DNA from 3 places in the Aurantimonas sp. A3-2-R12 genome. Region 2 is predicted to be linked to each of the others. Evidence: predicted binding sites of a transcription regulator. Region 2 holds the regulator's gene; each other region holds the start of a gene.
What was found. The regulator LexA, encoded in region 2, represses DNA repair genes until DNA is damaged. The targets are predictions, from matches to a motif close to TGTTCNNNNTGTGTTCNG.
Positions count from the first base shown of each region.

Region 1 (7,152 bases), on a different contig from region 2:
CGCCTTCGAATACCGGTTCAAGACCGTGCGCGGCCGCTGGCTCTGGGACGTCTCGTTCTTTCTCGGCTCGTTCGTCGCGGCGCTCAGCCAGGGTATCGCCCTCGGCACCCTGGTGCAGGGGATCGAGGTTTCGGGCCGCGCCTATGCCGGCGGCTGGTTTGACTGGCTGACGCCATTTTCGCTGATGACCGGTGGCGCCGTCGTCATCGGCTACACGCTGCTCGGCGCAACCTGGCTGGTGATGAAGACCGACGGGGAATTGCGCGACATCGCGCGACGCTATGCCTTTTTCGCTGGGGTCGGCACGCTGTTGCTGATGGGCGCGGTCAGCCTGTGGATGCCATTTCTGAAGGAGGAGTTCTACCTGCGCTGGTTCGCTTTCCCGCAGATCCTCTATGTGGCGCCGGTGCCGATCCTCACCGCTCTCGCCGCCTTCAGCCTGTTGCAGTCGCTGGCCGCCGGCAAGGATGTGCGGCCTTTCCTGTCTGCGCTAGCCCTCTTCCTGCTCGCCTTCGTGGGGCTCGGCATCAGCTTCTACCCGAACATTATCCCCCCGGACGTCACCATTTGGGAGGCCGCCGCGCCGGACGCGTCGATGGAATTCCTGCTGGTCGGCGCATCGGTGCTGATCCCGATGATCCTGATCTATACCGGCTATGCCTATTGGGTGTTCCGCGGCAAGGTCCGCCCCGGCGAGGGCTACCATTGAGCCGCGCCCGACTGGGGGCCGGCGATGACGGACCGCTGTGGAAGCGGATCGGCTGGTTCGTCCTCTTGTGGCTCGGCGGCGTCGCGGCGGTGGGCCTCGTGGGCTTGGTGATCCGCAGCGTGCTGATCGGCTGATCAGGCCGCCAGCTTCAGTTCCGGCAGGAAGTCCAGCACCATCGCCATGTCGGCGTCGAACGCTTTGCTCTCGCGCGCCCGCACTGCCTCGTCGGGAAGCCGCAGGATATAGGACGGGTGGATTGTGACCAGCAGTTTGGTCGCCTCGTCGAGGTCGATCAATCGCGAGCGCGTGTCGCGAATGGTCACTGATCTTCCAAGCACCGCCTGCGCCGCCGTCGCGCCAAGGGCAACGATCAGCTTCGGCTTGATCAACTCGCGTTCCAGATCCAGCCACCAGCGGCAGGCTTTCACCTCGCCGGCATCGGGCTTGGCATGGATGCGACGCTTGCCGCGCGGCACGAATTTGAAGTGCTTCACCGCATTGGTGACATAGGCCTGCCGCCGGTCGATGCCGGCTGCAGCGAGCGCCTGATCGAACACCTTTCCGGCCGGGCCGACGAAGGGCTCGTCGGCGATGTCCTCCTGATCGCCCGGCTGCTCGCCGACGAAGATCACCGGCGCATTGTCCGGTCCCTGGCCGAATACCGTCTGGGTCGCCGGCTCCCAGAGCGGGCAAGCCTTGCAGGACCTTGCCACCGCGCGCGCCGCGCGGATGCTGTCGGGTCGCGCGTCGCCCGCTGCGTGATCGAGCGCTGTGCTCGTCTTCGCCATCTGCTCGCGCTCCATCCGTCGCTCATGGGAGAAACTCGGCAGGGTCGGCGCGGTTGCGATCATCCGACGCGCCGCCGCCTCGGCGCCCGCGACAAGCGGCTTGATCAACGCCGTCTCCGGCATGTTGGCCCAATATTTCTTGGGCATTTCCGCCTGCATCGCCTTCACCTTCAGCCGCGCGGGATTAAAGGTCGAGGCGTAATAGGTCAGCCACAGCGCTTCCATGTCGTCGTCCTTGGGACGCATGTCCTTGGTCGCCCCCGGCAGAAATACCAATTCCGCGCCATCCCAGTGGACTGAGCGCTCGGGAGTCATGATCGTCCAGACCATGCCGGCGAAACGCCGGGCGAAGAACGGCGCAGTCAGTTCGACCACGTGGCGGAACGGCTCGAACCAGGCGACATAGTGCTTGCCGCCCTCGCCGTCCTCGACTTCGCGAAAGCGGACGAAGGCCTTCATCTTGTGGCTGTCGCGCCGCACCGCCTTCTCCATGGCGGTGGCGCGCAGGACATCCGGGTCCGACGCGATTTCGAGCAGCTTCCTTTCCGTCTGCAGCCGCCACAGCAGGCGATAGGCGAAGACGAACCGATCGGAATCGGCGTGGCAGAGCAGCTTGCGCGCCAGCTCAGGAAAGGCCTTGGGAACGGTCGGTTGCGGCGCGTCTTGTGGCGCTTCGGGCAAGGGCTCGGCAAACAGGCCGGGTGCTTCATCCCCGACGACGAAGCTCAACGCCTCGGGCGGAATGCTGAGCGCCAGCGCCGTGCGGGCGGCCGGGCGCCAGCCGTCGAAATCCGCAGCAAAGGCAAGGCGAGCGACGAACATCGAAGGCGGCCTCTCGTCCGTTTTCAGGTCAGAACAACGACAGTTGCGCCGCTGATTTTTGCCTCGGCAGGAACGCAGCGCGCAGGCCTTCGCTGTCCGTCGCCGCGCCCGGCGACCAGTCGAGGGCGGTAACGAAGGGCCGGACCTTGGCGATCGACTGGCAGAGCCGGGCAACATCGTCGAGCCTGAGTGTGCGATGGCGGCGGGTCGACAGGATGCGGTTGACCGCGCGAGTTCCAAAACCCGGGACGCGCAACAGCATTTCCCGGTCGGCGCAATTGACGTCGACCGGGAACCGATCGCGGTGCTTCAACGCCCAGGCGAGCTTTGGATCGACGGCGAGATCCAGCATCCCGCCTTCGCCGCCGGAAACGATCTCGCCCCGGTCGAAGCCGTAAAAGCGCATCAGCCAGTCGGCCTGATACAGGCGGTGTTCGCGCATCAGCGGCGGCGGGGAGAGCGGCAGCCGACTGGAGGCGTCGGGGATCGGTGAGAAGGCGGAGTAGTAGACCCGTTTGAGGCGGTAATTGCCGTAGAGATTCTCCGACCGGCCGAGGATGGCATCGTCATCGGAGTTGTCGGCGCCGATGATCATCTGGGTTGACTGGCCGCCGGGCGCGAAGCGTTGCGGCTTCGTTCGGTCCTTTTTCTCACCCTTGTGTTCCTCGATCTTGGCCCGCAGATGGCCCATCGAACGGCGGATGTCGCGCGGCTTCTTTTCCGGTGCGAGTGCCTCTAGCGTCACATCGGTCGGCAGCTCGATATTGATCGACAGGCGGTCGGCGAAGAGCCCCGCCTCCTCGATCAGGGCGGGCGACGCGTCGGGGATCGTCTTCAGATGGATGTAGCCGGCGAAATTTTCCTCCAGCCGCAGCTTTCTGGCGATCCGCACCATCTCCTCCATCGTATAGTCGGAGTTGCGGATGATGCCGGAGGACAGGAACAGGCCCTCGATGTAATTGCGCTTGTAGAACTCCATCGTCAGCGTGACGACTTCCTCGACCGTGAAACGGGCACGGGCCACGTTGGAGGACGAGCGGTTGACGCAATAGACGCAGTCATAGACGCAAAAATTGGTCATCAGGATTTTCAGCAGCGAGATGCACCGCCCGTCGGGCGCATAGGCGTGGCAGATGCCCGACCCCTCGGTCGAGCCGATGCCTTTGCTCTTGGCGGAATCGCGCCGGGTCGAGCCGCTGGACGCGCAGGACGCGTCGTATTTGGCAGCGTCGGAGAGGATCGCGAGCTTGTCGATGAGGGTCGTCTTGGCCATGACGCGGATATAGCGTTCATGGAATGTTCTCGCCAGCAAATTTCCGGATTTCTCGGCGAGGCCCAATGTCGCAGGTTTGCTTACGCGGCTGCCCCGCCGCGTCGATGAGACGAAAAGGCCAGCCAGACGTTCTTGTCCAGCCGGCCGACCTTCAGTCTGACGTCCTGCGTCTGTCAGCCCGCGGATTTGGCCTTGTTCACCGCCCGTTTGGTGACGACCTTGACGAGGTTGGCGCGATAGGCCGACGTGCCGTGCAGGTCCGACACCATGTCGCCCTCGTCGACCGACAGCCCGTCCACGGCCGAGCCGTCGAAATTCGATGACAGCGCCTGTTCAGCGGCTTCCCAGCGGAAGGCGCCGCCCATGCTGGCGCCGGTGATGCCGACCTTCACCTCGCCGCCGCGCTTGGCGACGAAGACGCCGCACATGGCATAGCGCGAGGCCGGGTTGCGGAACTTCTCGTAGGCGCATTGATCCGGCGCCTCGAAGGACACCGCCGTCACGATCTCGTTCTCCTCCAGCGCTGTCTCGAACAGGCCGAGGAAGAAGTCGTCGGCCGCGATCTCGCGCTTGTTGGTGTGGATCGTCCCACCCAGCGCCTTCAGGGCGGCGGGATAATCCGCCGCCGGATCGTTATTCGCCACCGAGCCGCCGATCGTGCCCATGTGGCGCACCGCGATATCGCCGATCAGGCCGGCGAGATCGGCGAAGCCATGGCAGGCGGCTTTCAGCCCGTCATGGGCGGCGATCTCGCCATGGGTCATGCCGCCGCCGATCTTGATCGACTTGCCGTTGACCGTAATGCCCTTGAGTTCGGCGATATGGCGCAGATCGACAAGGTCGCTCGGCGCGGCGAGCCGCTGCTTCATGGTCGCGATCAGCGTCATGCCGCCAGAGAGGAATTTTCCCTCGCCGCCGGATTCACCGACCAGCTTGACGGCCTCGTCGATCGACGTGGGGCGGTGATAAGTGGTCTCGTACATCGGTTCTGCTCCCTCTGGCGCCGGGTCCGGAAATCGCGGAAGGACCGCGCGGCGCGATGGTTCGGATAGAAACGGGGCCAGGCAGCCCCTAAAATTCTCCCGGCGGCCCTTTTTCGCGGCCACCGGGCAAAGTTCGTCTGCTCGGTCAGGCGACCGCGTTGAGCGCCTTCCAGACCTTTTGCGGCGTCGCCGGCATGCTCAGATCGTTGTTGCCGATCGCGTCGGTAATGGCGTTGATCACCGCCGGCGGCGAGCCGATCGCGCCGGCCTCGCCGCAGCCCTTCATGCCGAGCGGGTTGCCGGGACACAGGGTCTCGTTGGTAGAAACCTGGAACATCGGAAGGTCCCACGCCCGCGGCATGGCGTAGTCCATGTAGGACGCCGTCAGCAGCTGGCCGGTGTCGTCATAATGGGCGCCTTCCAGAAGCGCCTGGCCGATGCCCTGGGCGAGACCGCCATGGACCTGACCCTCGACGATCATCGGGTTGATCACCCGACCGAAATCGTCGGCGGCGACGAACTGGATGATCTCGGTCGTTCCGGTATCAGGGTCGACCTCGACCTCGCAGATGTAGCAGCCGGCCGGGAAGGTGAAGTTGGTCGGATCGTAGAACGCCCCTTCCTTCAGGCCGGGCTCCATTCCTTCGGGGAGATTGTGGCCGGTATAGGCGCCGAGACAGACCTCGTGCCAGGCCAGCTTCTTGTCGGTGCCTGCGACCTTCACCTCGCCATTCTCGATGACGATGTCGCCCTCGTCGGCCTCCAGAACGTGCGCTGCGATCTTCTTGGCCTTGGCCTCGACCTTGTCGAGCGCCTTGTGGATCGCCGACATGCCGACCGCGCCGGAGCGCGAGCCGTAGGTGCCCATGCCGAACTGCACCTTGTCGGTGTCGCCATGAATGACCTGGACGTTGTCGACCGGCAGGCCGAAGCGTTCGGCCACCAACTGGGCGAAGGTCGTCTCATGGCCCTGGCCGTGACTATGCGAGCCAGTGAGGATTTCGACCGTGCCGACCGGATTGACCCGAACCTCGGCCGATTCCCAAAGGCCGACGCCGGCACCGAGCGAGCCGACCGCCTTCGATGGCGCGATGCCGCAGGCTTCGATGTAGCAGCTCATGCCGAGGCCGCGCAGCTTGCCGCGCTGCTTGGCCTCCGCCCGCCGTTTCTCGAAGCCGGCGACGTCGGCGGCCTGCATGCCGGCGTCCAGCGTCGCGTCGAAGTCGCCCGCGTCATACGCCATGATCACCGGCGTCTGGTGCGGGAAGGAGCGGATGAAGTTCTTGCGGCGCAGTTCCGCCGGCGAGATGCCGAGTTCGCGCGCCGCCGTCTCCACCGTTCGCTCGATGACGAAGGTCGCCTCAGGACGCCCGGCGCCGCGATAGGCGTCGACGGGCACGGTGTTGGTGTAGACCGCCCGGACATTGGCGTGGATTGCCGGGATATCGTACTGGCCGGAGAGCAGCGTCGCGTAGAGATAGGTCGGGGTCGCCGACGAGAACAGCGACATGTAGGCGCCGAGATTGGCGATCGTGTCGACCTTGAGACCAAGGATCTTGTGGTCGGCGTCTAGCGCCATCTCCACCTCGGTGACGTGGTCACGGCCGTGTGCGTCGGTCAGAAACGCCTCGGTGCGATCCGAGGTCCACTTGACCGGAACGCCGGTGCGCTTGGACGCCCACAGGCAAACGATCTCTTCGGGGTAGATGTAGATCTTGGAGCCGAAACCGCCGCCGACGTCAGGTGCGATCACCCGCAGCTTGTGTTCCGGCGCGACGTTGTAGAACGCGCTCATCACCAGCCGGGCGACATGCGGGTTCTGCGAGGTGGTCCAGCAGGTGTAGTGCTCTTCCGCCGGATCGTAGACACCGAGCGCGGCGCGCGGCTCCATCGGATTGGGAACCAGGCGGTTGTTGACGATGTGCAGCTTGGTCACATGAGCGGCCCCGGAAAACGCCGCGTCCGTCGCCGCCTTGTCGCCGAGTTCCCAATCGAAAATTAGATTGCCCGGCGCTTCGGGATGAAGCTGCGGCGCACCATCCTTCAGCGCTTCCACGGCGCTGACGACGGCCGGAAGCTCGTCATAAGAGACCTCCACGGCCTCGGCTGCGTCACGGGCCTGCAACTGCGTGTCGGCGACGACGACGGCAATCGGCTGCCCGACATGGCGCACGGTGCCGACGGCGAGCGCCGGCCAGGCGCCCATCTTCATCGGCGTGCCGTCCTTGGACGACACCCCCCAGCCACAGATCAGATTGCCGATCCCGTCGCCCTGCAACTGTTCGCCGGTGAGGATGCCGATCACGCCCGGCATGGAAGCCGCCGCGGCCGAATCGATGCCGGTGATCCTGGCGTGCCCATGGGGCGATCGCACGAATGCCGCGTATTTCATGCCGGGGACCGTCATGTCGTCCACGTAATGCCCGCGACCGGTGATGAACCGCCGGTCCTCCTTGCGCAAAACCTTTGCGCCGATGCCTTCAACACCCATCGTCGAAACCTCCCAGTATTCGAAATCGCAGCGGAACCGCCTCGAGGCGTCCGCGTCCGTGTCTCAATCGCCTTGCCGGTCCAAAG
Region 1 is NZ_JAYXIH010000002.1:132,026-139,177, forward strand. It holds gene cydB (cytochrome d ubiquinol oxidase subunit II) at 1-709, shown strand, start outside; gene VSX60_RS01770 (DUF2474 family protein) at 706-843, shown strand; gene VSX60_RS01775 (UdgX family uracil-DNA binding protein) at 844-2,319, opposite strand; gene VSX60_RS01780 (putative DNA modification/repair radical SAM protein) at 2,348-3,592, opposite strand; gene VSX60_RS01785 (FAD binding domain-containing protein) at 3,766-4,575, opposite strand; gene VSX60_RS01790 (xanthine dehydrogenase family protein molybdopterin-binding subunit) at 4,721-7,066, opposite strand.
Region 1: VSX60_RS01780 (putative DNA modification/repair radical SAM protein) is a predicted target of LexA. The motif match lies at 3,606-3,623, and genes of this name have one in related genera.

Region 2 (7,152 bases):
CCCTCGACGGTGCCACCGGTCGCCGATGCGTCGGACGACGTGCTGAAGGTCTATTTCGAGGAGAACAAGGCGAAATACGCCGCGCCCGAATATCGCTCCCTCGCGTACGCCACGCTGACGCCGGAAGTGCTGAGTGATCCGGCGACGATCACCGACGAGCAGGTGAAGGCGGACTACGAACAGAGCAAGGAGCGCTATACCACACCGGAGCGGCGCCAGGTCCAGCAGATCGTCTTCGCCGACAAGGCGGCCGCCGACACAGCCAAGGCCAAGCTGGACGGCGGTGCGAGCTTCGAAGAGGTCGCCAAAGAGGCCGGACGGACCGTCGAAGACACCGACCTCGGCTTGGTATCCAAATCTGAAATTCCGGACGCGAAAATCTCCGACGCGGCGTTTTCCCTGGGCGAAGGGGCGATATCGGACGTTGTGGCCGGCGCCTTCGGCCCGGCGATCCTGCGCGTTTCAAAAATCCAGCCGGTGGGTGTGAGTCCGCTCGACGAGGTCTCGGACGAGATTCGCAAGGCTCTGGCGCTCGTCGCGGCGAACGACACCGCCGCAAGCGCCTACAACGCCTTCGAGGATGCGCGCGCCGGTGGCGCCAGCTTCGCCGAGGCGGCCAAGGCCGCGGGCATTGCGGCCGAAACCGTTCCGGCGGTCGACAGCCAGGGCAACGGTCCCGACGGCGCGCCGGTCCCGGAACTTCCGGCGGCGGAGGAGCTTCTGGCCGGTGCCTTCGAAACCGAACCGGGATTCGACAATGTGCCGATCAACTTTGAATCGAACAGCTATGTCTTCTACGACGTCGTCAGTATCGACCCGGCGCGCGACCGCACATTCGACGAAGCACGCGACCGCGTGCTCGCCGACTGGAAAAACGATGAGACCCAGCGACTCTTGAGCGAGCGAGCCAATATTTTGAAGGCCGAACTCGAGAGCGGCAAGAGCATGGACGAGGTGGCGACGGAAGCGGGCCTTAGCAAGCAGACGGCGGCGTCGATCACGCGGCAGTCCGGCGCGGCCGTTCTGGGTCAGGTCGGCGTCGCCGCGGCGTACTCCGGCGGCGATGGAACGATCGCCACGGCGCGCGGCCGCGAGTCCGGCTCACAGGTCGTCCTGAAGGTTACCGAAATCGCTCCTCCCGCCGATCCGGCCGCGAACGTCGCGGCGGAGGAGCGCCAGCAGTTGAAGGGTATCTTCGAAAACGATCTCCTGCAGAGCTACGTGACACTCCTGCAAAACGACACGCCGCTCAGCGTCAGTCCGGCCGCCATCGAAAACGCCAAGGCGATCGTCCGGTGAGCCAAAGTCTGAAACCTTTCATCGCCAAGGTCGCGGACGGTCAGTCCCTGACGCGATCCGAGGCGGAGGCCGCCTTCGCGGTGATGATGTCCGGCGAAGCGACGCCCTCGCAGATCGGCGGCTTCCTGATGGCGCTCCGCGTGCGCGGCGAGACCGTCGACGAGATGGCGGGTGCCGTCTCGGTCATGCGCGCCAACATGTCGCGGGTCGCGGCGCCGCCGGACGCCATCGACATCGTCGGCACTGGCGGCGATCACGCCGGCACGCTGAACGTTTCGACATGCTCGGCCCTCGTCCTCGCCGGGTGCGGTCTCGTCGTCGCCAAGCACGGCAACCGGGCCCTGTCCTCGAAATCAGGTGCGGCGGACGTGCTGGCCGCGCTCGGGGTCGACGTTGACCTGAAGCCGGATGCGATCTCGCGGGTGCTCGCCGATGCCGGCCTCTGCTTCATGTTCGCTCCGACGCATCACGCCGCGATGCGCTTCGTTGGTCCCAGCCGGGTCGAGCTCGGCACCCGAACGATCTTCAACCTGCTCGGACCGATGTCGAACCCGGCGGGCGTGAAGAAGCTGCTGGTTGGAGTGTTCTCGCCACAATGGCTGCTGCCGCTTGCGGAGACGCTGCGCGAATTGGGGACCGAATCCGCCTGGGTCGTGCATGGTGACGGGCTCGACGAAATGACCGTTTCGGGGACGACCGCGGTTGCTGCCCTCCATGACGGCGATATCCGCACCTTCAGCGTCGAGCCGGAGGACGCCGGGTTGCGGCGTTTGCCCCTTGCCGAAATCAAGGGCGGGGACGCGGCGGCAAACGCCGCGGCGCTGACCGCAGTGCTCGGCGGCGCGAAAAACGCCTACCGCGACATCGTCTTGCTCAATAGTGCCGGCGCCCTGATGATGGCCGGCAAGGCTGAGGATATTCGCGGCGGCGTCGCAATGGCAGCCGATGCGATCGACAGCGGCCTGGCGCGTGCCGCCCTGGAGCGCCTGGCGGCAGCAACGCGCAAGTTCGGCGAGGCGTCCGCATGAGTGACATCCTTGAGCGAATCGAAGCCTACAAGCGCGACGAGATCGCCGCTGCCAAACAGCGCATGCCGCTCGCCGATCTCGAAGCCACGATCGATCCCTCGGATGCGCCGAGAGGATTTGCGGCGGCGATCCGGGCTCGGCACGCCGAGGGTCGGCTAGCACTCATCGCGGAAGTGAAGAAGGCCAGTCCCTCGAAGGGCGTGATCCGCGAGGATTTCGATCCGCCTGCTCTCGCTGCGGCGTATGAGCGCGGGGGCGCGACATGCCTCAGCGTCCTCACCGATACGCCCTCGTTTCAGGGTGCGCCCGCCTATCTGACGGCGGCTCGCGCCGCGACCACGCTGCCGACGCTGCGCAAGGATTTCCTGTTCGACCCGTATCAGGTGGCCGAAGCGCGCGCTTGGGGCGCGGACGCGATCCTGATCATCATGGCCGCCGTGGACGACACGCTGGCGCGTGATCTCGAAGCCACTGCCGAACACTACAGCCTCGACATCCTGGTCGAGATCCATGACGAAGCCGAAGCCGAGCGTGCGCTGAAGCTCCGCACGCCGCTGATCGGGATCAACAATCGCAACCTGCGGACCTTCGAGACCAGCCTGGCCACGGCCGAGCGGCTGGCGGCCTTGGTGCCGGAGGACCGAATTCTCGTCGGTGAGAGCGGCATCTTCACCCATGCAGACTGCCTGCGCCTCGCCGATCGGGGGATCCGCACCGTTCTCGTCGGGGAAAGCCTGATGCGCCAGTCTGATGTGGAGGCGGCGACGCGCGTGCTGCTCGGCGCCACCCGCCAACCGGGGGCCTCGTCATGAGCGACACCAAGCAATCCGGACTCACCCATCTCGACGCCGCCGGCGCTGCCTCGATGGTCGATGTCGGCGACAAGGCCGACAGCGTTCGGGTCGCCGAGGCCGAGGGTTTCGTTGCCATGCAGCCGGCGACGCTGGAGCTGATTCTCGCCGGGGAGGCCAAGAAGGGCGACGTCATCGGCATTGCGCGGATCGCCGGAATTATGGCGGCCAAGCGTACGCACGAGCTGATTCCGCTTTGCCATCCGCTGATGCTTGAGAAGATTGGCGTCGAAATAACGCCGGATGCGACCCTGCCCGGTTTGCGCGTGACCGCGCTGGCCAAGGTCAGCGGCAAGACGGGCGTCGAAATGGAGGCGCTCACGGCGGTCTCCGTGGCCTGTCTGACGATCTACGACATGGCCAAGGCCGTGGACCGCTCGATGCGCGTGTCCGGCATCCGGCTGCTGTCGAAATCCGGCGGCCGTTCCGGCGACTTCACGGCGGCCGGGTCATGAGTCTGCTTCCCGTCGAGGAAGCCTATCGACGATTGGTTGGGAGCGCGGTGCCCCTCACCCGCACCGAGCAGCTGCCGTTGCTTCAAGCGGCCGGACGCGTTCTTGCCGAGGACGTCCTGGCCCGCCGCACCCAGCCGTCCTTCGATGCCTCGGCCATGGATGGCTACGCCGTCCGGGCGGTGGACGTCCAGTCGCCGTTCGAGACCCTGCGGGTCGTCGGCGAATCCGCCGCCGGGCGCGCCTTCGACGGCCAGGTGGGAATCGGTGAAGCGGCGCGAATCTTCACCGGGGCGCCGGTGCCGCAAGGTGCGGATGCGATCCTGATCCAGGAAGACGCCCGCGTTGTAGTCGATGGCACCGTACGCCCGACGGTTTCGCTCGAACCCGGCCAATTCATCCGGGCAGCCGGTATCGATTTCGCTGCGGGCGAGACGTTGTTGACCCGCGGCGCCCTGCTCACGCCCGGCGCCATCGCGCTTGCGGCGAGCTGCGGTTACCCCGCGCTGACGGTGCTGGCGCGGCCGAAGGTGGCCATCCTCGCAACTGGCGACGAACTCGTGCTGCCCGGCGAGCCGCTCGGTCCCTCGCAGTTGGTCGCCTCCAACCCGTACGGCGTCGCGGCGATGGTGGTAGGCGCCGGCGGCGATGCGATCGACTGCGGGATCGCTGGCGACGACGTCGCCACGATCGACGCGCGCCTGAGCGATTCCATCCGGGACCGGGCGGATGTCTTCGTCACGATCGGCGGGGCGTCGGTCGGCGATCACGACCTGGTCGGCAAGGTGTTCGCCAACCGCGGCGTCGGACTCGACTTCTGGAAGGTCGCGATGCGCCCCGGCAAGCCCTTGATGGCGGGGCGGCTTGGCGATCTGACGATCGTCGGTCTGCCGGGCAATCCGGCCTCCTCCATGGTCGCCGCGCGGTTGTTCCTGATTCCATTGGTGCGCCGGTTGGCGGGTTTTCCCGATCGCCAGCTCTACCGGCATGGGCTGCTCGGCGCGCCGATGCCTGAAAATGGCCTGCGGACCGACTTCGTTCGCTCACGGCTGGAGGCTCGAGAAGACGGCGTCGTCCGGGTCATTCCGCTGCCCCGCCAGGATTCCTCCCTCCTGTCCACCTACGCGCAGGCCGATGCTTTGCTCGTGCGGCCGTCTTCGGCGGCTCCGGCGAGCGCGGGGGAGGCTTGCCGCTACGTTGTGCTCGACGAATGGAAGGGTCTTGCGGAACACAACTAGAACAGATAGGTTTGTTCAGGTTTTGTTTTAGGGAGTCGCCTCGATGCTGACACGCAAGCAGCACGACCTTTTGTCGTTCATTCACGAACGGCTGAGGGATAGCGGGGTGCCTCCCTCCTTCGACGAGATGAAGGACGCGCTGGAGCTTCGGTCGAAATCCGGCATTCATCGCCTGATTACCGCGCTTGAGGAGCGGGGCTTCATTCGGCGCCTGCCCAATCGCGCGCGAGCGCTGGAGATCCTCAAGCTGCCCGAAGCGATGCAGAAGGACCGCCCTGCCCCCGTCGGCCACGCCGGGTTTACGCCGAGCGTGATCGAAGGAAGCCGCGACGCGGCACGCAAGACGTCTGAGCCGATTTCCCGACGCGCGACGACGAGACCGCCTGAACCGGCCACAGTCTCGATTCCGGTCATGGGCCGGATCGCGGCGGGCGTTCCCATTTCGGCGATCCAGCACACCACCCATTCCCTCGCCGTGCCGCCGGATATGCTTGGCGGCGGCGAGCATTATGCGCTGGAAGTCAAGGGCGATTCGATGATCGAAGCCGGAATCCTCGACGGCGACACGGTGGTGATTCGCCGCGCCGACACAGCGACGCCCGGGGAGATCGTTGTCGCGCTGGTCGACGAGGAGGAAGCGACGCTGAAGCGGTTTCGCCGGCGCGGCAATACGATTGCGCTGGAGGCTGCCAATCCGGCTTATGAAACGCGGATCTTCGGCTCCGAGCGGGTCAAGGTTCAGGGCCGGCTGGTCGGGCTCATCCGCAAATACTGAAGGCCGGACCGACAGTTGGCAACCGATCCCGCGGAGCCAACTTTTCGACCTGTGCCAGCTGCTGCTTGAGCCGCGAACCAGGCCGCGCCGCGCAGAGCCTTGACGGCGCCGCGAAGGAAGCGCGTGTGGATCGTTCCCGGGTCGGGGCGAGGTTTCGCGGTGTCCGGTTTGAATGGCCGCGGGGTGCCTTTCGATCATGTTCACCGGGTTTTCTTCTTGCCTCCCTTGCACCGGGCCCGTCGCGCAGGTATCTGCGTCCTCGGAGAGGTGGCCGAGTGGTCGAAGGCGCTCCCCTGCTAAGGGCGCCACATCGAACCTCAGTTTTCCTGAAATCACCTGCAAATCCGAATTGTTATGCCGAAATGGCCACAGCCGGTTTGAGGCATTTAGCGGATTTCTTGCAAAACAGCCTTCGTTCACATTGTGTTCTTAGCGCGTAGCAATCCCATGTTATGAGCGGCACACGGGTATGTTTGGTCTGACTATGGCTACGAGAAATCGGACGCTACCTGTTGCGCTGATTAGGCGGTGACATGGAGGGATCGCCCAATTAGCCAGTGTCGGACCGTCTGCTCGAAGGCTGGAACGAGACTGAAATTACGTTCGCCGTCCGCGCAATAACCACTTGATTGGGTTCTTCACATTGGCACTCAGGTCCTGAATGCTCTTCTCTGAGCGAACCAGTATTGGAAACGCTTTATTTCCCAGAATACCCACGGCCAAACTCTCGAAATTGGCGTCGGTGAATCGATCCCTAATAGAGGCTTGACGTTTGCCGAAAGTGTCGAGCACCATGTCTCGACGAACCCAAAAATCGTCACGCCCGAACACCCACTTGATGTAATCGCGTGTCTGGGGCGGGATAATCTTGGCTGCGTCGACTAGGATGCTATCATCCTTGTCTTTATCTCTAAGTCGAGCGATGTTGACGAACTCGTTTTGTTTGCCGAGCTTTCTGTCCCTCTCCCAGATTTCATATAGGCGGTCGACCAACTCACCATTAACTTTCACGGCTAGGAGCTCTTCCATCTGACGACACCGCCAGACACCGATCATCTGCGCCAGATCCGTGCTGCGATGCAGACTGGTCAGCTTGGAGACATCCGCCGTCCGTTCATAGGCGGTCACCTTACCGTTATCATCGAAGATCGGTCGGAGATTTTCACTCGTCTGGCGTTGGCTCCCGATCTGGCGCTCGATCAACCGGACCTGGTTCATCTCACTGATCCGTCCGCCCATGATTTCGCCCACGCTGTAACCGGTCTCGGGATCGATACCTGACACTGTCTGATGGACTGTCTGCAGAGCACCCTGGCTGAAGGGTGCTAATCCGGATATTGGGGCGAAATAGTAAGCACGGCTTCCAAGCATTCGATCGGCCGAGGATCCTTCATAGTCCGACACTTTCTTGTAGCCACGGCTGAGCAGGTGAGCGTGTTCGGTTGCCGAAGCGATGGTCAACGATCCACCCTGAAGAGCTTCAGAAGGGATATGCCCCTTGTAATGGTT
Region 2 is NZ_JAYXIH010000001.1:9,094-16,245, reverse strand. It holds gene VSX60_RS00085 (peptidyl-prolyl cis-trans isomerase) at 1-1,299, shown strand, start outside; gene trpD (anthranilate phosphoribosyltransferase) at 1,296-2,327, shown strand; gene trpC (indole-3-glycerol phosphate synthase TrpC) at 2,324-3,139, shown strand; gene moaC (cyclic pyranopterin monophosphate synthase MoaC) at 3,136-3,633, shown strand; gene VSX60_RS00065 (molybdopterin molybdotransferase MoeA) at 3,630-4,868, shown strand; gene lexA (transcriptional repressor LexA) at 4,912-5,643, shown strand; gene VSX60_RS00055 (hypothetical protein) at 6,241-7,152, opposite strand, start outside.

Region 3 (7,152 bases), 220 kb from region 2:
CGCACCCGCAATCGCAAACTCCACGATCCGACGCGTCTGGCCGATCGGATATTCGAGACCGGTCTCGCCCTGATCGAAAAGGAGATCGATGGAACGCGGTTCCGGCTCATTGGTATCGGCTGCGCGGATTTTGGGCCCGCCGCCCTTGCCGACCCCGACGATCTCGTCGATCCGGGCGCTGCCAAGCGGGCCAAGGCGGAGGCAGCGCTCGATCGCCTGCGCGACCGCTTCGGCCAAGGCTCGATCGAGACCGGCTATACGTTCCGACAGGCCGCCGATTCCGAGGTGCCCCGCCCAGCACGGCGACACGAAAACGACCCGGCTTCCCAGGAGTCCAAGAACGGCTCACGACAGGACACGCGCCCTCCCCCTGCTGGCGGCTTTCCCGTCAAACGCTTATAAAAGCTCGACGTCGAGGACCCCTGGTGCCGCCTTGACGGCGCTCGCCATCTGCGGCGAGACACGGTAGCGGCCCGGAAGCATGATCTCGATCTCCCGTTCGCCGCCGTCGCGGACCAGAACGAGCGAGACCTCGCTGTCGCCATCGCCTTGGAGCTGACCGCGAAAACTTTGCAGCGGCGCGGCGTCGCGCATGAAGACACGCAGTGATTTCTGCATGCGCACCGCCTCGTCTTCCAGCGACTGAACCGACTGGACGCGGAACGAGATTCCCTCCGGCCGTTCCTCCGCCGACACCGTCACGATCACCGACGTGCCGGGCTCGAGCATGTCGCGAAAGGCGTAGAGGGCTTCCGAGAACAGTACGACCTCGTACTGGCCGCTGGGGTCCGACAATTGGACAATTCCGAGCTTGCCGCCGCTCCGCGTCTTGCGTTCCTGCCGCGAGGTGACCGTACCAGCGAGTTTGCCGGCGCTGGCGCCCCGTTTCACACCAGCGACGACTTCCGCGTGGGTCTGCACCCGCAGCCGCTTCAACGTCGCCTTGTATTCGTCCAGCGGGTGGGCCGAGAGGTAGAAGCCGATTGCCTGGAATTCCCGCAACAACTTCTCCGACGCGATCCACAACGGCGCCGGGTTGAGCCGCAGCGGCTCAGGCGCATCGCCGGCCGAGCCGAACATGTCGTGCTGCCCCGACGTCCGCCCCTCATGGACCCGCAGCGCATAAGAGGACATCAGTTCGATATTGCCGCTCAACAGCGACCGATCGTGGCCGAAACAGTCGAGCGCGCCCGCCGCGATCAGGAATTCGAGCGTGCGCTTGTTGACGATCTTCGGGTCGATCCGGGCGCAGAAATCCTCCAGCGAGGCGAAACCCACGTCGCCGCGTCGCTCCACGATGTGCTCGACCGCATGTTCCCCGACGCCCTTGATCGCGGCGAGGGCATAGAAGATTCGGTTTTCACCCACCTCGAAGGATTTGTAGGATGTCCGGACGCATGGCGGCACGACCGCAATTCCGAGCCGCATCGCATCCATGCGGAAATCATTGAGCTTTTCGGTGTTGCCCGCGTCGAGGGTCATCGAGGCGGCCAGGAACTCGACCGGATGGTTCGCCTTCAGATAGGCCGTCTGATACGCTACCAGGGCGTAAGCTGCCGCATGGCTCTTGTTGAAGCCGTAATCGGCAAACTTGGCCAGCAGGTCGAAGATCATGTTCGCCTGGGCCTTTTGCAGACCGTTCTTGACCGCGCCCTCGACGAAACGGACCCGCTGCTTGTCCATCTCCGCGCGAATTTTCTTGCCCATCGCGCGGCGCAAGAGGTCGGCTTCGCCAAGCGAGTATCCCGCAAGCACCTGCGCGATCTGCATCACCTGTTCCTGATAGATGATGACGCCCTGCGTCTCCTTCAGAATCGGCGCGATCATCGGGTGAATGAAGTCCGGCTCCTCCTCCCCGTGCTTGCGGGCGTTATAGGTCGGGATGTTCTCCATCGGACCCGGCCGATAGAGCGCGACCAGGGCGATGATGTCCTCGAACCGGTCCGGGCGCATACCGATCAGCGCCTTGCGCATACCGACCGATTCAACCTGGAACACGCCCACGGTCTCGCCGCGGGTCATCATCTCGTAGCTCTTGGCATCATCGAGCGGGATAGCCGTGAGATCGATCTCGATGCCTTTTCGGGCAATGAGTTCCACCGCCGTCTGTAGCACCGTCAGGGTCTTCAACCCCAGAAAGTCGAATTTGACCAGGCCCGCCGGCTCGACCCATTTCATATTGTATTGGGTGACCGGCATGTCGGAGCGCGGATCGCGGTACATCGGCACGAGCTGCGATAGCGGCCGATCGCCGATGACGATCCCCGCCGCATGGGTCGAAGCGTGCCGGTAGAGACCCTCGAGCTTCAGCGCGATCGAGATCAGCCGGTCGACGATCTCCTCCCTCTCGCGCGCTTCCTGCAGCCGCGGCTCCTCAACCAGCGCCTGGGCGAGTGTCACCGGGTTGGCGGGGTTCTGCGGCACCAGCTTGCAGAGCTTGTCCACCTGGCCGTACGACATCTCCAGCACACGGCCGACGTCGCGTAGCACTGCACGCGCCTGGAGCGTTCCGAAGGTAATGATCTGGCCGACCTGCTCGCGCCCGTATTTCTCCTGGACGTAGCGGATCACCTCCTCGCGCCGCTCCTGGCAGAAATCGATATCGAAGTCCGGCATCGAGACGCGTTCGGGGTTGAGGAAGCGCTCGAAGAGCAGCGAAAAGCGCAGCGGGTCGAGATCTGTGATCGTCAGGGAATAGGCGACCAGCGAACCGGCGCCCGAACCACGGCCGGGTCCGACCGGAATCCCCTGCCCCTTGGCCCACTTGATGAAGTCCGAAACGATCAGGAAGTAGCCTGGGAACTTCATACGCTCGATGATCGACAGCTCGAAATCCAGGCGCTCGCGGTAGCTCGCCTCGGTCTCGCCGGGGGCCAGGCCGTGCGCCGCGAGCCGCTTCTCCAAGCCTTCGACGGCCTGCCGGCGAAGTTCGGCGGTTTCCGCGCCCTCCGCCTCGACCGGGTCGGCGTCGGCGCCGGCGAAACGTGGCAAGATCGGCGCCCGCGTCGTTGGCCGGTAGGAACAACGCCGGGCGATCTCGACCGTATTGTGAAGGGCTTCCGGCAAATCGGCGAACAGCACCGCCATTTCGCCCTGCGATTTGAGGCTGTGGTCCCGCGAAAGCCGACGCCGATCCTCGTGACTGACCAGCCGGTTGCTCGCCACCGCCATCAGCGCGTCATGGGCCTCGAAATCGTCTCGGCCAAAAAAGAACGGCTCGTTGGTCGCCACGAGGGGAAGCGCGAACTCATAGGCTAGCCGAACCGTTCCGGCCTCCACCTTGCGGCTCCGCCCTTCCTGGCGCTGCAGTTCGACATAAAGCCGGTCGCCGAAGATCGCCGCCAGACGCTCCAACCGGGTCCGGGCGATCGCCTCCCGGTCGGCGGCAAGTGCCGCGCCGATCGGCCCCAGCGGCCCGCCAGTCAGGGCGATCACCCCCTCGGCACGCTCCGCCACCCAATCGAACAAGACGTGCGGTTTGGGGTTATCCGGATGTCCGAGATAGGCTAGCGAAACGATTTCGACGAGATTGGCGAACCCCACCTCGCTCGCGGCGATCAACACCAGCGGCGCGATCGACGCCAAATTCCGGTCCTTGCGGCCGCCGCGCTCCTCAGACTCGGTATCGCCAAAGTCGACGTCGAGCTGACATCCGATAATCGGCTGTATGCCGGCCTTCGCGGCCTTTTCGGAAAACTCCAGTGCGCCGAACAGGTTGTTCGTGTCACTGATCCCGATCGCCGGCAATCCGTCCGTCTTGGCGAACTGGATGATCTGGTCCAGCCGCAACGCGCCTTCCAGCAGCGAAAACGCGCTATGGACCCGAAGGTGAATGAATTTCGGATCGCATTCCACCGGTTCCGTCATGGCCGATCACCCCGTCTTTACTGGCTCCGGCACCGCGGCACGATACCGATTGGAGGACCCGTCCCGTTTCCTCGCAAACCGCGCGTCAGAGCAAAGCCCTACGCGCATCGCCCAAGAGGTAACCCACGCCATTCGACGGGGTAAGACCCGAACCGTCCGATCCCCAGAAAACGTTGCATTAAACCGCGTGGATCAGAAGACTCAGGCTGAGGACGAAACCCGACACAGCGGCGAGAGACAGCAAGTCCTTGGCGAAGGTGAGCATAGTGAGTTCCCCTTTTGTTCAATGTTCGCTTTATGTTCCATTTACTGAGGCGTTGTCAAGGCGGATGTCGGACGGGCCGGTCGTACAAGGAGCCGGCCGTTAGCACCGGCGTTCCACGGTCATGTGTTTTATGACGGCCGATGGGCGGCGCTTGTGTTGCGTGCGCGATCGGGTAGCGTGTCCCTTACGAACTTCTTGTCGCAAGGAATCTGTGCAATGCGCGCGGGGATGGGGTCGATCGTGGTGGGTCTTGCCTGGCTATGGGCGGGCGTCGCCCATGCCGGATCGGTCGATCAGGAAACCAGCTATTTCGCCGTTCGCGGCTCGACACTTGCCGAACTCGACGAGGACCTCAACCGACAGGGTCCCTATGTCGCCGAGACCGGCCTGCGCCACCCCGGTGCGACCGAGGTGAAATTCGACGGCAAGGTGACCTACAAGAAGGTTGCCAAAGGTTGTGCGGTTGACCGCGCGGATCTGGGGCTCACACTGCACATCACCCTGCCGAAATGGACGCCACCCAAGCGTGTTTCCGCGCGCACGGTGCTGGTCTGGCGGACGCTCGAAGCAGACATCAAACGGCATGAGAACCAGCACGCGACCATTGCCAAGACGTGGCTGAAGCGGATGGAGATGGCGGTCAGGAACCTGCGAACTGAGCGAACCTGCGCCGACATGGAAATGCATGTGAACACGGTCACGCAGCGCTATCTTGCCGGCCACGAGCAGGCGCAGATCGAATTCGACACAATCGAAGGTCGTGAAGTCAATTTCCGGCTCCGGCGCGCCCTTAATCGTAATCTGTGGGGCGAAGCCGGCGGGTAGGATCTAAAAAGCGGCGGCACCTCTGTGACCAAGGGCGCAAAGCCGCCCACGGGCGATGGTTCGTGAGCGCCGGCGTCGCCTGGAGTCGGTGGGAGAACCGCTCCTTGCCTATCTGGCTCCGCCGACCCCCAGCTTCTTCTGCAAATTGGTCGAAGACGTCGTGTACTGAAACACCACCCGGTCGTCGGGGTGAACGATGCGTTTGGCCGCCTGCGTCATCAACGCCGCCTCGTGAAAGCCGGAGAGGATCAGCTTCAACTTGCCCTCATACCAGTTGATGTCGCCGATGGCGAAAATGCCCGGCTCGGACGTCTCGAATCTGGCGGTATCGACGGGAATGAGATTTTCGTGAAGGTTCAGCCCCCAGTTGGCGACTGGTCCCAGCTTCATCGTCAGACCGAAGAACGGCAGTATGCGGTCGGCGGTCACCTCGACGTCGCCGTCGGGGCCTTTGACGATGGCGCCTTGCATGACGCCGTCGCGGCCGACGATACTCGTCACCTGCCCCATCTGGAATGTGACCTTACCCGCTTCGCGCAAAGCCATCATTTTGGCGACGCTGTCCGGCGCCGCGCGGAACTGGTCGCGTCGGTGGACGAGGGTTAGGCTTTTCACGATCGGCTGCAGGTTCAGCGTCCAATCCAGCGCGGAGTCGCCGCCACCGACAATGAGGACGTCACGGCCACGGAACTCGTCCATGCGGCGCACCGAGTAGAAGACGCTGGTGCCTTCATAGACCTCGATGCCCGGCACCGGCGGCCGCTTGGGCTGAAATGAGCCGCCCCCGGCCGCGATGACGACGACCTTGCACTCGAATTCCTCGCCTTCGTCGGTCGTCACCAGGTAACTGCCCCCCTCGAGCCGCTCCAGACTGGTCACCATGCGGTTGAAGTGGAAGGTCGGGTGAAACGGCTCGATCTGCTGCAGCAGTTTCTCGGTGAGGTCGTGGCCCGAAATCACCGGCCATGCGGGAATGTCGTAGATCGGCTTTTCGGGATAGAGCTCGGCACATTGACCGCCGGGTCGGTCTAGAATGTCGATTAAATGGCATTTGAGATCGTAGAGTCCGAGCTCGAATACGGCGAACAGCCCGACCGGGCCGGCCCCGACGATCACCACATCGGTCTTCACGCGCTGCATCGAAACAAGTCTCCGTTGGGCTTTTTCCCCGCGAAAGGGGACGCGGCGCGCCTTTCAGGCCTGGCGTTCCGGCACGGTCAAAACGAGGCCGTCCAGTTCGTCGCGGATCTTGATCTGGCAGGACAGCCGCGAGTTCGGACGCACATCGTAAGCGAAGTCGAGCATGTCCTCTTCCATCGCCTCGGGCTCGCCAGTCTTTTGTGTCCAGGCGTCGTCGACATAGACGTGGCAGGTCGCACATGCGCAGGCGCCGCCGCATTCCGCTTCGATCCCGGGGACATCGTTCTTGATCGCGTTCTCCATTGCCGTCGAGCCGTTCGGCGCATTGACGTCGTAACGGGTTCCGTCCGGGGCCAGGAAGGTGATCTTTGTCATGCCTGCAACGCTCTGCTCTCGGTTTCGGGGACAGGATCGACGCCCAACAGACGGGGCCATGAAACGCCTGACCAAGGACCAATGATGTCCTGGCCATCGCGCGCGCCTTGCCCGGACCGAACGGGCTAAGGCTCGCTCATTTGCTTCGTTAGAGTTTGGCGCCGACGAAAGTCAACAGGAACACGATGAAAGCGACGATGACGCGAGGGCGGCCGCATTAGCCGAGTAGCGCGCGGACAAACCGAGCGGTCTGATCGAGTTCAGAACGCAAGGCTGCGACAGCCTCGTCGTCGAGAACCGAGTCCTCGAAGCGCTGGGCCGCGTCGGCAAGCGGAAATGCGCCGATATTACGGGCCGTCCCTTTCAGCGCGTGAGCGATAAATCGACATTCGTCTTCGCTAGCAATTTCAAGGCGGCCTTCGAACAATTCGAGATGCCGCAGCAAGAGCCCGAGCACTTCGGTCTCAAGCCCCCGATCGCCCGAGGTCTGACGGGCGAGGTGCACCAGATCGATCGGCCGCCGCCCCGACGGACATCGGACCGCACCGTCCGCCAATTCGATGGTAGAAGCCTCTTCCATCTGCCGTGTTGCCGCTGCCATACTCATTCTCCGAACCTGACATCCGCGATTCGACCGGCTATCCTGTTCAATCCCAGTTGCATCGCAGCCTCCACCATCA
Region 3 is NZ_JAYXIH010000001.1:226,258-233,409, forward strand. It holds partial or broken gene VSX60_RS01050 (DNA polymerase IV) at 1-321, shown strand, start outside; gene dnaE (DNA polymerase III subunit alpha) at 397-3,867, opposite strand; gene VSX60_RS01060 (DUF922 domain-containing Zn-dependent protease) at 4,349-4,957, shown strand; gene VSX60_RS01065 (NAD(P)/FAD-dependent oxidoreductase) at 5,066-6,097, opposite strand; gene VSX60_RS01070 (2Fe-2S iron-sulfur cluster-binding protein) at 6,152-6,472, opposite strand; gene VSX60_RS01075 (Hpt domain-containing protein) at 6,690-7,152, opposite strand, start outside.
Region 3: dnaE (DNA polymerase III subunit alpha) is a predicted target of LexA. The motif match lies at 4,137-4,154, and genes of this name have one in related genera.